DNA from 2 places in the Shewanella halifaxensis HAW-EB4 genome. Region 2 is predicted to be linked to the other one. Evidence: predicted binding sites of a transcription regulator. Region 2 holds the regulator's gene; the other holds the start of a gene.
What was found. The regulator sigma-54, encoded in region 2, starts transcription at its own class of promoters, with help from an activator protein. The targets are predictions, from matches to a motif close to GTTGGCACGNNNNTNGNNT.
Positions count from the first base shown of each region.

Region 1 (5,539 bases), 2.5 Mb from region 2:
TCAATTCCCAGAAAATACACGTTTAGATCTGATGATGCGTATCGCTAACCTTGAAGAAGTTCAGCCAGCCGCTTTGCAAGAGCTTAACGACATCATGGAGAAACAGTTCGCCGGTCAAGGCGGCGCGCAGGCAGCCAAGATGGGTGGTTTGAAAGCGGCTGCCAATATCATGAACTACCTCGATACTGGAGTCGAGAGCCACTTAATGGAGACGATGCGTGAATCTGACGAAGAGATGGCGCAACAGATCCAAGACTTGATGTTCGTATTTGAAAACCTAAGTGATGTCGATGATATGGGTATTCAGGTCTTGCTGCGAGAAGTACAGCAGGATGTGTTAATGAAGGCACTTAAGGGTGCCGATGAGCAGCTCAAAGAGAAGCTTCTTGGTAACATGTCTAAGCGCGCAGCAGAGCTACTTCGAGATGATTTAGAAGCCATGGGACCCATCAGAATTAGTGAAGTTGAAGTTGCTCAGAAAGAGATCTTATCGATTGCTCGTCGCTTGAGCGACAGCGGAGAGATCATGCTGGGCGGCGGAGGCGGTGAAGAGTTCCTATAATGACTGAACCTAAAGAGCCAAAAGGCGCCAGCGTGAATACCCATGATGAGTTTTCCCATTGGGATTTGCCTGATATTAGCCAAGAGAAAAATCCATCTCTGCTAAATATGTTTGGCCGAAACAGCTTGCAAATTCAGGTTGAAGATCCCCTTGAAACGGAAACTATTCTGCCTCCCACTTTGAGTGAAATTGAAGATATTCGTGCTCACGCTGAGCAAGAAGGCTTTGCCGAGGGGCAAGAGAAAGGTTTTACTGAAGGGCTTGAGAAAGGCCGTTTAGAGGGGCTAGAGCAGGGGCATGGCGAAGGGTACTCTCAAGGCCAACAACAAGGCTATGAAGAGGGCCTTAAAACAGCGGCAGAAATGCTGCAGCGTTTTGAAAACCTGCTGGGTCAGTTCGAGGCGCCGTTAGCGCTGCTCGATACCGAAATAGAAAAAGAGCTTCTCACCACCTCGATGACGCTAGCCAAGGCGGTAATAGGCCATGAGCTTAAGACCTATCCTGAACATATTTTATCAGCACTGCGACAAGGTGTGGATTCTTTGCCGATAAAAGAGCAAAGAGTCAATATCCGGGTCACCCCAAGTGATGAAGCCTTAATTGGCGAGCTTTACTCTCAAACCCAGTTAGAACGAAACCGCTGGCAAATAGAGGCCGATCCTAGTTTAAGCCCTGGCGACTGTATTATTGACAGTGTTCGAAGCCATATCGATATGACGGTAGAGACCCGTATTGGACATGTTTTCTCTGAACTCGATAAGCATCAACACGATCTTTTGCAGATAAAAGAACAGCAAGAAGAAGCGCTATTGTCCAGTAGACAACTTAACGCCGAGAAAAACGCTCAGCATAAGGCAGAAGATACTGTTCAGGGGGCAGAGACATCTGTTGAGTCTAGCCTAGAGACTGTCGATTCTGTCACGGCTTCTTCTGATATAAACGAAGGTGAATATGCCGACTCGTCAACACCGACTGCGCCATAAGCTGGCTCAGTATCAGCAAAAAATCCATCCGTTTGTGGTTGAAGCTAGTGGCCAACTGGTGCGAGTGGTGGGTTTAACTTTAGAAGCAACAGGGTGCCGCGCCTCTGTTGGCAGCCTTTGCGCTATCGAAACCATGGCGGGTAGCCTTATTGCCGAGGTCATCGGCTTCGATGACCAATTACTGTATCTCATGCCCATCGAAGAGTTGCGTGGTGTTCTTCCCGGCGCCAAGGTTACCCCACTTGGTGAGCAATCGGGTTTAAACGTTGGCCTATCACTTCTTGGTCGTGTACTCGACGGTAGTGGTCAGCCGATTGATGGTTTGGGTAATCTCAGAACCGATCAAAAAGCCTCCCGTCATGTTGCAGCCATTAACCCTTTAGCAAGGCGCGCCATTAGTGAGCCACTCGATGTTGGCGTAAGAGCGATTAACGCGATGTTGACCGTGGGTAAAGGCCAGCGTATGGGCCTGTTTGCGGGCTCAGGTGTCGGTAAGAGTGTGCTCCTTGGGATGATGACCCGTGGCACCACAGCCGATATTATCGTGGTGGGCTTAGTGGGTGAGCGTGGCCGCGAAGTGAAAGAATTTATTGAAGAGATTTTAGGCCCCGAGGGGCGTGCACGCTCTGTGGTGGTGGCAGCTCCTGCAGATACTTCGCCGCTAATGCGCCTTCGCGCCTGCGAAACCTCGACCCGCATTGCTGAGTATTTTCGAGACTTGGGCTATAACGTACTGTTACTTATGGATAGCTTAACCCGCTATGCGCAGGCACAACGAGAGATCGCGCTGGCTGTAGGCGAGCCGCCAGCCACCAAAGGCTATCCACCATCTGTGTTTGCCAAACTGCCAAAACTGGTTGAGCGAGCCGGTAACGGCGGCGGTCAACAAGGCTCGATTACCGCGTTTTATACTGTGTTAACCGAAGGCGACGACCTGCAAGATCCCATTGCCGATGCCTCACGAGCCATTCTCGATGGGCATATTGTGTTGTCGCGCTCGCTTGCCGACTCTGGTCACTATCCCGCTATCGACATCGAAGCCTCAATTAGTCGTGTCGCACCTATGGTGATAAGTCCTGAGCATTTAGAGGCGATGCGCAAAGTCAAACAGGTTTACTCTCTGTATCAGCAAAATAAAGATTTGATCTCTATCGGCGCTTACAGTCAAGGTAGCGATCCGCGAATAGACAATGCAATTAGGTTGCAGCCAGCGATGAATGCTTTTTTAAGGCAAACCATGAAAGACTCGGTGACGTTTGATAGCAGTACCCTGATGCTGAGTCAGTTGGGGGCACAATGCCAGGCTTAACTTTTAAGCAGACCTTAGCCACTCAGACGTTAGCATATCAATGTGCGAGCAATAACAGTTTAGGCGCATCTTATTATGGCTAAACCAGATCCACTGCACATGGTGCTAAAGTTAACGCAAGATGCCGAAGAGCAGGCTTCATTGCAGCTTCGCTCGGCGCAGCTTGAGCTGCAAAGGCGTCAAAACCAGCTTGAAGCGCTACAAAACTATCGCCTCGACTATATGAAACAGATGGAGCAACAACAGGGACAAAGCATTAGCGCTAGCCATTATCACCAATTTCATCAATTCGTTCGCCAAGTCGATGCCGCTATCGTGCAGCAGGTCAATGCCGTAAAAGATGCCGATAATCAAAGGCAACACCGGCAAGTGTACTGGCAAGAGAAGCAACAAAAACGTAAAGCGGTGGAGCTGTTATTAGCGAATAAAGCCGAGAAAGCAAAACTTGCTGAATTACGAGCAGAGCAAAAAATGGTGGATGAATTCGCCTCACAGCAGTTCTATCGTAAGCGGCAGCGTTAAGGTTAACTGTTAACGGGTATCAATCACCCATTTTAGCGTTGCACAGCGTTAGCTATTCAATTTCTACTAGCAGTTAACTTCCCCCCTCTTGTTGACGATATAACTCGTTTACGACCTGTTCGGCTATCCCGCTATTTGGCATTTTAAGGCTTGCTATGCTGACATTTAGTTTTGGCATTATTATTGCTTTATATTGTATTCACAGCTTAGGTTAAGCCGATATTTTGACATATTTCGTGTAGGTTGGTTTGTGAGTTAACGCTGATGGAGACGCAATGCAGCAGATGAACAATATTTTACTCAGTAGCCCTGAGCCAAGCAAGAAGGCGACTGAAAACCACAGCAAGTCTGTAGAATCCTCTTTGGAGCCATCTCAGAAACCCAAGACAAACTCCGAAGGTGATAGCTTTTCGGCTGCGCTGGAAAAAGTGGGTAAGCAGACACAGGACAGAGCAAATACACAATCAGCTGCAAAAAAAGCCCTTGCTGGAGATGAAAATCTAGCAGAAAGCACAATTAAGGCGGAAACAAAGGATGAGAGTGCGACTGACGATGTAAGCCAAGTGTTTGCACAGATCAATCTTGCTAATAACTTTGGTAGTGAGGCTCAGCTTGCCGCTAACGGCGAAAGCTTGCCGTTAGCAACAGAACCGCTGGAGCCTGGCAAACTCGGTGATGATTTAACTGCTAGCGAATTACCCGATGAAATCTTAATGGCGCTGAGTCAACAGTCTGGCATGTCAGAGCAAGAACTGAGTAAGCTTTCAGCGGCGGAGTTAAAAAACCTATTACAGCAAAGCCAAATCCTCGATGCTAATGGCGAATTAAAAGCTGAGTTTGCTGCTATGGCTAATGGTAACCTCGGCTTAGGCGATAATCAGCAGTCAAAAGAGCAAGGCGCTGCGCTAGCTGGGCAGGCTGGAGTGACAGATAAAGCGGCTCAGGCCAATATTGCAATGGATCCTAAAGTACTACAATCTGAACTAAAGGGCGCTGACGCTAAAAATACAAACGAGACTCGAGATATTTTCGGTAAAGAGCTCGCTGGGCTCACTCAGTCGCAATCTCAGAGCACCAGTGCTGAACAGCTAAAAGCGGCTAAAAATGCTGAAGGGACAAGTCAAACTATAGCAAATCAGCTTACTGCGACCGAGCAGCTTAAAACGGCTGAACTGTCGGTGCGAATGATGTCGTCGCAAACGGGGCAAGAGGCAAACTTAGCCGGCGTAAACACTGACGCTGCGCAAGATCTTAAAGCGGTTATAGGGCTACAAAGTCAAGCATTACAGCTGCAGTCGGGAGCTAATCGTCAAGAGCTACCACAGTTCCAGTTCGCGTTGAAACAAGCGGGTGAGCAAACGCCGCCAATGCAGCAGATGATCCAGCGTTTCTCTCCCATGATGAATCAGCAGCTTATCACCATGGTTAGTAATGGGGTGCAGCATGCTGAAATTCGCTTAGACCCACCAGAACTCGGCCATATGATGGTGCGAATTCAAGTCCAAGGCGATACCACTCAAGTTCAATTTCAAGTGAGTCAACATCAAACTCGTGATCTCGTCGAGCAAGCAATGCCAAGGTTACGTGAAATGCTGGCAGAGCAAGGCATGCAGCTAACCGATGGCCAAGTGTCCCAAGGTAGCGGTGGAAATAGCGACGGTGAGCAGGGGAGTGGTCGCGGAAATGACAACGGCATGGCCGAAACGGATGAAATTTCGGCAGAAGAGTTGCTCGCAAGGTCAAATCTATCAACAAGTTCGGCTTCAGGTATAGATTATTACGCATAAGCAGGTAATCTATAGCAGTTTAAGAATATTGAAATTAATCAGTACTCGAGCAAGGGAATGAAAAATGGCGGAAGAAGCAGCGTTAGAGCTAGAAGATAGTGCCGAACCTAAAAGCAAAAAGAAACTCATTTTATTCGGCGCAATCGGCGCGGTGCTTATTACTGTTATCGCTATCACTGCATATTTGTTATTGAGCTCAGACGATGCTGCACAAGTTACTGGTGCTGATGACGTTGTCGCTGCAGAGTCTGCGCCTCGAACGGGTGAAGCCTTTTATGCGGCAATGCCAAGACCGTTTCTATTTAATCTACCCGATAATGGCCGCACTCGTTTAGTTGAAATTAAAGTGCAACTAATGGTTCGTGGTAGCGATGAT
Region 1 is NC_010334.1:1,748,023-1,753,561, forward strand. Features, by position in the region: gene fliG (flagellar motor switch protein FliG) at 1-562, shown strand, start outside; gene fliH (flagellar assembly protein FliH) at 562-1,545, shown strand; gene fliI (flagellar protein export ATPase FliI) at 1,514-2,854, shown strand; gene fliJ (flagellar export protein FliJ) at 2,930-3,376, shown strand; gene SHAL_RS07480 (flagellar hook-length control protein FliK) at 3,652-5,163, shown strand; gene fliL (flagellar basal body-associated protein FliL) at 5,228-5,539, shown strand, end outside.
Region 1: a site for sigma-54 is predicted at 3,547-3,565, ahead of SHAL_RS07480 (flagellar hook-length control protein FliK). Genes of this name have one in related genera too.

Region 2 (5,539 bases):
ACAACTGCTTTATCGTTGAGTTTTTCAGCCATACAAGACAGTGTCGCTAAATGTTGCTCACACTGTTCAGATGGCACCAGTAGAGCAAATAAGATATCGACAGGCTGCTTATCGATTGCGTCAAATGGGATAGGAACTTCACATTTAACCAATACTGCAACGGGACGGTCTATATTTGCCAGCCTTCCATGAGGAATCGCTATACCATTACCTATACCCGTGCTACCCATTTTTTCTCTCGCCAAGAGACTTTCAAAAATTTCTTGTGAAGAAAGGGTAGGGTACTGGACAGCAGCAATATCACTGATTAGCTCCAGTACCTTTTTCTTACTGCCCGGAGTGGCGCAGGTGGTGCACTCCGGCTGCAGGATGGTACTTAGTTCCATCGTTAGTGTTTAATCAGCTTCTCTTTGTGTTTAATAACCTGACGATCTAGCTTATCGATCAGGGAGTCTATCGCAGCATACATATCTGCGTGTTCCGAAGTGGCAAATACTTCCCCTTTTTTAAGGTGGATTTTGGCCTCGGCAATCTGCTGCATTTTCTGTACATTCAAAATAACGTGCACATTATTGATCTGATCGAAATGTCGTTCAAGCTTTGTGAATTTATCTTCCACATAGCCGCGCAGTGAAGCGGTAATTTCTATGTGATGTCCTGTCAGGTTGATTTGCATTATCGATCCTCCATGTGCCTAATTTTGAGTTATAAACTCTTACGTTGGTTTGAGGGTGGGATCAGCATTGCTTCGCGGTATTTCGCGATAGTACGTCTAGCTACTTTAATCCCTTGTTCCGCCAGAAGTTGGGCCATTTTGCTGTCGCTTAATGGTTTCTTCTGGTTTTCAGCAGCGACTAACTTCTTAATAAACGCCCTAATTGCTGTAGATGAGCACTCTCCGCCGTCGTCTGTACCGACATGGCTCGAGAAGAAATACTTGAGTTCGAAAATACCCCTTGGGGTATGCATATATTTTTGTGTGGTAACCCGTGAAATGGTGGATTCATGCATTTCAACGGCTTCGGCAATGTCATTTAATACCATAGGTTTCATGGCTTCTTCGCCGTACTCAAAAAAGCCTTGCTGAAATTTAACGATACAATTTGTTACCTTTAATAAGGTGTCATTGCGGCTTTCAAGGCTCTTAATAAACCACTTTGCTTCTTGAAGGTGGCCGCGAATAAACTGTCCATCGGCCTGATTAGTCGTGCTGCGTGCCATAGAAGCGTAATGCTGGTTAACATTAATCTTAGGCATATAGTCAGGGTTTAGCTCCACCACCCAGCGGCCTTTTTTCTTGCTAACAGACACATCCGGGATGACATATTCATCTTTACTGCGGGCTATTGCGAGACCAGGTCTTGGATTGAGCGTTTGGATCAGTGTGATAGCATCACGCAGGTCATCTTCTTTGAGCTTGGTTTTACGCATCAGCTGCCTAAAATCACGGCCAGCAATAAGGTCCAAATAGTCTTTAATCAGTAATCTAGCGTTATCTATATGGGGAGTATCGGCTGCATACTGCGCAAGTTGGATAAGTAGACATTCGCTTAGATTACGCGCGGCAACGCCGATAGGGTCGAAATGTTGAATCCGTTTTAAAACGGCCTCAACCTCATCGAGTTCAGTCTCTGGGTCGCCCATCGCTTCGAGGATCTCATCACAGCTTTGAGTTAAATAACCCCGCTCGTCGATTGCATCGATAATTGCAGTCGCGATAGCAAGGTCATTATCTGAAAATGGAGTGAGATTCTTTTGCCATTCAAGGTGCTCGTATAATCCTTCGCTAGTCTCACCCTGAAAAGGCATATCATCTTCACGACTCACGCCTGAGCTGGCGTTCGAGGAGACGGTATAGACTTCATCCCAAGTGGTATCCATCGGTAGCTCATCGGGCATGGAGTCTTGGGTTAGGGCATCAGAGGTTTCAACGCTTGCGCTATCTTGGATTAGCTCACTATCGGAGTTACTTGAAGACTGGTCTTCATCGTTGAGCATGTCGCCGTCTGATTGCTCTTCATCTAACTCCAGTAGCGGATTAGAATCTAATGCTTGTTGGATCTCTTGTTGCAGCTCTAAAGAAGACAGTTGTAACAGGCGAATAGCCTGCTGTAACTGGGGAGTCATGGTGAGCTGTTGACCCATTTTGAGCTGGAGTGACGCTTTCATTTTACCGCTATTCCCTACACTGTAGTTAAACGTTAAAGCTCGCTGAACTGGCGAAGGTTGCTCAAAAACTCAATACTTTGATTTTGTGTGGAAATAATTCCATATTGAGTTTTTTAGCTTCCATACTGTGAATTAACTATAGCCTGAATTGTTCACCTAAGTACACAGCTCGAACTTGTTGGTTGTCCAAGATTTCGGCAGGTGTGCCTTCGGCAATGAGATTTCCGTGGCTTACGATGTAAGCGTGCTCACAAACATCTAATGTTTCGCGAACATTGTGATCGGTGATTAGTACACCTAGGCCGCGACTCTTAAGTTGCTCAATAATCTTTTTGATATCGATAACTGAAATCGGGTCTACACCGGCAAATGGCTCGTCTAACAAGATAAACTTTGGATTAGCCGCTAGTGCTCTAGCAATTTCAACACGGCGGCGCTCACCCCCTGACAATGCCATACCTTGGCTGTCACGAATATGAGTGATATGGAACTCTTCAAGCAGATGCTCAAGTTGTTCTTCACGTTGCTCGTTATTGATGTCATGGCGAGTCTGTAATACCGCCATGATGTTGTCACGCACAGACAACTTTCTAAAAATACTGGCTTCCTGAGGCAGATAACCAATCCCTTTACGAGCGCGCAGATGCATAGGATCGAGTGTAAGATCGTCATCATCAATAAAGATCTTACCCTTATCACTCTGTACTAGGCCTACCACCATGTAGAACGTGGTTGTTTTACCTGCACCGTTTGGCCCAAGTAAACCGACAATCTGACCCGTCTTTACGGTTAAACTAACATCTTGTACGACAGCGCGATTTTTATAGCTCTTCGCAAGATTAACCGCTCTTAAAGTGATTTGCTTCATTGCTGTTCCTGCTGTTCCTGCTGTTCCTGCTGTTGCACTGGTGTTTCTGGTTTCTCTTCCTGATAGGTTTCAGGCTGAATAATGGTGATTACTCTATCATCGCCTTTACCTGAACTTTCAGCGATAAGTTGTTGTAAACTAATGTTGTACTTGATGCGATTACCGGTGACCTGACTACCGTCTTGCGCTAGAGTCGCGTCGCCGACTAAGGTCAGGGTGCGCGTCGCAAGTTCGTAACGGATCTCTTTGGCGCTAGCCGTTGCTGGGCGTCCATCGTCCATTATCTGGGTATAGGTGGCTGGGTTGCCTGTTGCCACAAGGGTTTTACCGCTCTTATCTTCTTTTGAGAAAACACGCAGTTTATCAGCATTCATCTTGATAGAGCCTTGGGTCACTTCGACAGGTCCAAAGAAGATAACCTGATTATTCTTAATATCGGCTTCTTGGCTTGCGGCTGCAATTTTCACTTCTTGCAGCAGATCATCGACCTTAGCAACAGAACTGAAACTTAGCAGGCAAAAAAGGCCTGCAAGGATAGATAGATTGTATTTCATAGCGTCCTTCTACTCAGCTAAAGCACTTTATTGAGCTAGCTCGAGTGTAAAATTGTTCAATATGTTGGGCGTTAATTAGCTTGGTAGATACCTTCTACTTGGCTGATTAGTTTTACGCTCTGGGCATTCAAGTCGGCATACAAGCCTAAACCTTGAATGACAAATTCGTTGCCAGTGACGTGGATAATTTCATCTGACGTCATAATCATAGTATTCAAATCAAGATCTAAATAGCTGGTGCTTAACGTCTGTATCGGCTCTTCTGGGCTAATAGAGTCGATAATAACATTGTTTTCTAGCGTTACCTTGCCAGTCACTTTATTAAGGCTGCCTTTGTCACTTTTTAGTCGCCATTGAGCCAAGCCATCATCAGGGAAAATGAGATAAACAGGCTCAGTAAAATAGGTCATGTTGACGCTATCATAGTGCTCCATATGCTTGGCCGTGACTTCGCTATTAATGAAGCCTAACTCGTTATATTCGATACTGCGTAGATCATCGATAATATAATCGGGTTGCTGACTCGTATCGATACTCAGCTCTTGCTCGCTCTTTTTAGACTGAACTTGCCAATAGAGCAAAAGTGCAGTGCCAAAAAGTGCGATTATCGCAAGGGTAACGCGGCTCATATACTCATCCCATGGGCGGAATCAAACTTGTCTTGGCTTAATAGTAGTAAGTCTGTGAGCTCGCGTAGGGCGCCGTGGCCGCCTTTAATGTGAGTTGTCATCTTGGCGTGCTGTTTCACGTAAGGGTGACCGTCTACCACACAGACAGAAAGACCCACCTTTTGCATGACCGGTAAGTCCACCATATCATCTCCAATATAGGCGACTTCTTCTGGAGTGACATTATAAAGTGCGAGTAGCTCGTTATAGGGAGCCAGCTTATTGTCGACGCCTTGATAGATATGTGTGACGCCAAGGGCGGTAAAACGGTCTTCAACGATTTGTGATTTACGGCCTGTAATAATCGCGACTTGGATACCGCTCGATAATATTGAGCGCACACCATAACCATCACGAGTATGGAATGTTTTTAGCTCTTCACCGCTGTTGCTCATATAAACCAGACCGTCGGAAAATACACCATCAACATCACAGATAAGCAGTTTGATCTTGCTGGCAGCTTGCCAGACATCATCGCTAATAGGGCCGTATAAACCTTGCTTGGACATATTAAATTACTCCCGCTTTAACCATATCTAGCATGTTTAGTGCGCCAACCGGCTGTTGTTTGTCATTAATTACGATTAAGCCATTAATACTTTTAGTATCCATGACTTTTAACGCTTCTGCTGCAAGTACATTATCAGTAATCGTGACGCAGCCCTTAGTCATCACCTCTGCAATAGGTGTGGTTCTTAAATTGACTTCAGCATCGATAACGCGGCGTAGATCGCCATCGGTGAAAATACCGACTAAGGTGTTGTTGCAGTCGACGACCGCCGTCATACCTAAACCTTTTTTAGAGATCTCATATAGCGCTTCGGTAATACAGATATCATCTTGGACGCTAGGTAGTTCATTACCTTTATGCATAACATCGCTGACTTTAAGTAGTAGCTTACGACCTAGGCTACCGCCAGGATGAGACAGTGCAAAGTCATCTTGAGTAAAGCCACGAGCCTGCAATAATGCAACGGCTAGAGCGTCACCCATTACCAAGGTTGCAGTCGTACTTGATGTCGGTGCGAGCCCGAGCGGGCAGGCCTCTTCTGGTACTTCGATGCAAAGATGTAGCTGAGCCAGTTTCGCCATATTCGAGTCAGGCTTACCCGTAACAGAGATCATAGGCAGTCCCATACGCTTAATGACTGGCATTAAGGTTAAGATCTCACTCGACTCGCCCGAGTTTGAAATCGCAAGTACGATATCGTTTTCACTGAGCACGCCAAGGTCGCCATGGCTGGCTTCTCCTGGGTGTACGAAAAATGCAGGCGTACCTG
Region 2 is NC_010334.1:4,500,591-4,506,129, reverse strand. Features, by position in the region: gene ptsN (PTS IIA-like nitrogen regulatory protein PtsN) at 1-386, opposite strand, end outside; gene hpf (ribosome hibernation promoting factor) at 389-676, opposite strand; gene SHAL_RS19155 (RNA polymerase factor sigma-54) at 706-2,169, opposite strand; gene lptB (LPS export ABC transporter ATP-binding protein) at 2,306-3,037, opposite strand; gene lptA (lipopolysaccharide transport periplasmic protein LptA) at 3,034-3,591, opposite strand; gene lptC (LPS export ABC transporter periplasmic protein LptC) at 3,663-4,220, opposite strand; gene kdsC (3-deoxy-manno-octulosonate-8-phosphatase KdsC) at 4,217-4,768, opposite strand; gene SHAL_RS19130 (KpsF/GutQ family sugar-phosphate isomerase) at 4,770-5,539, opposite strand, start outside.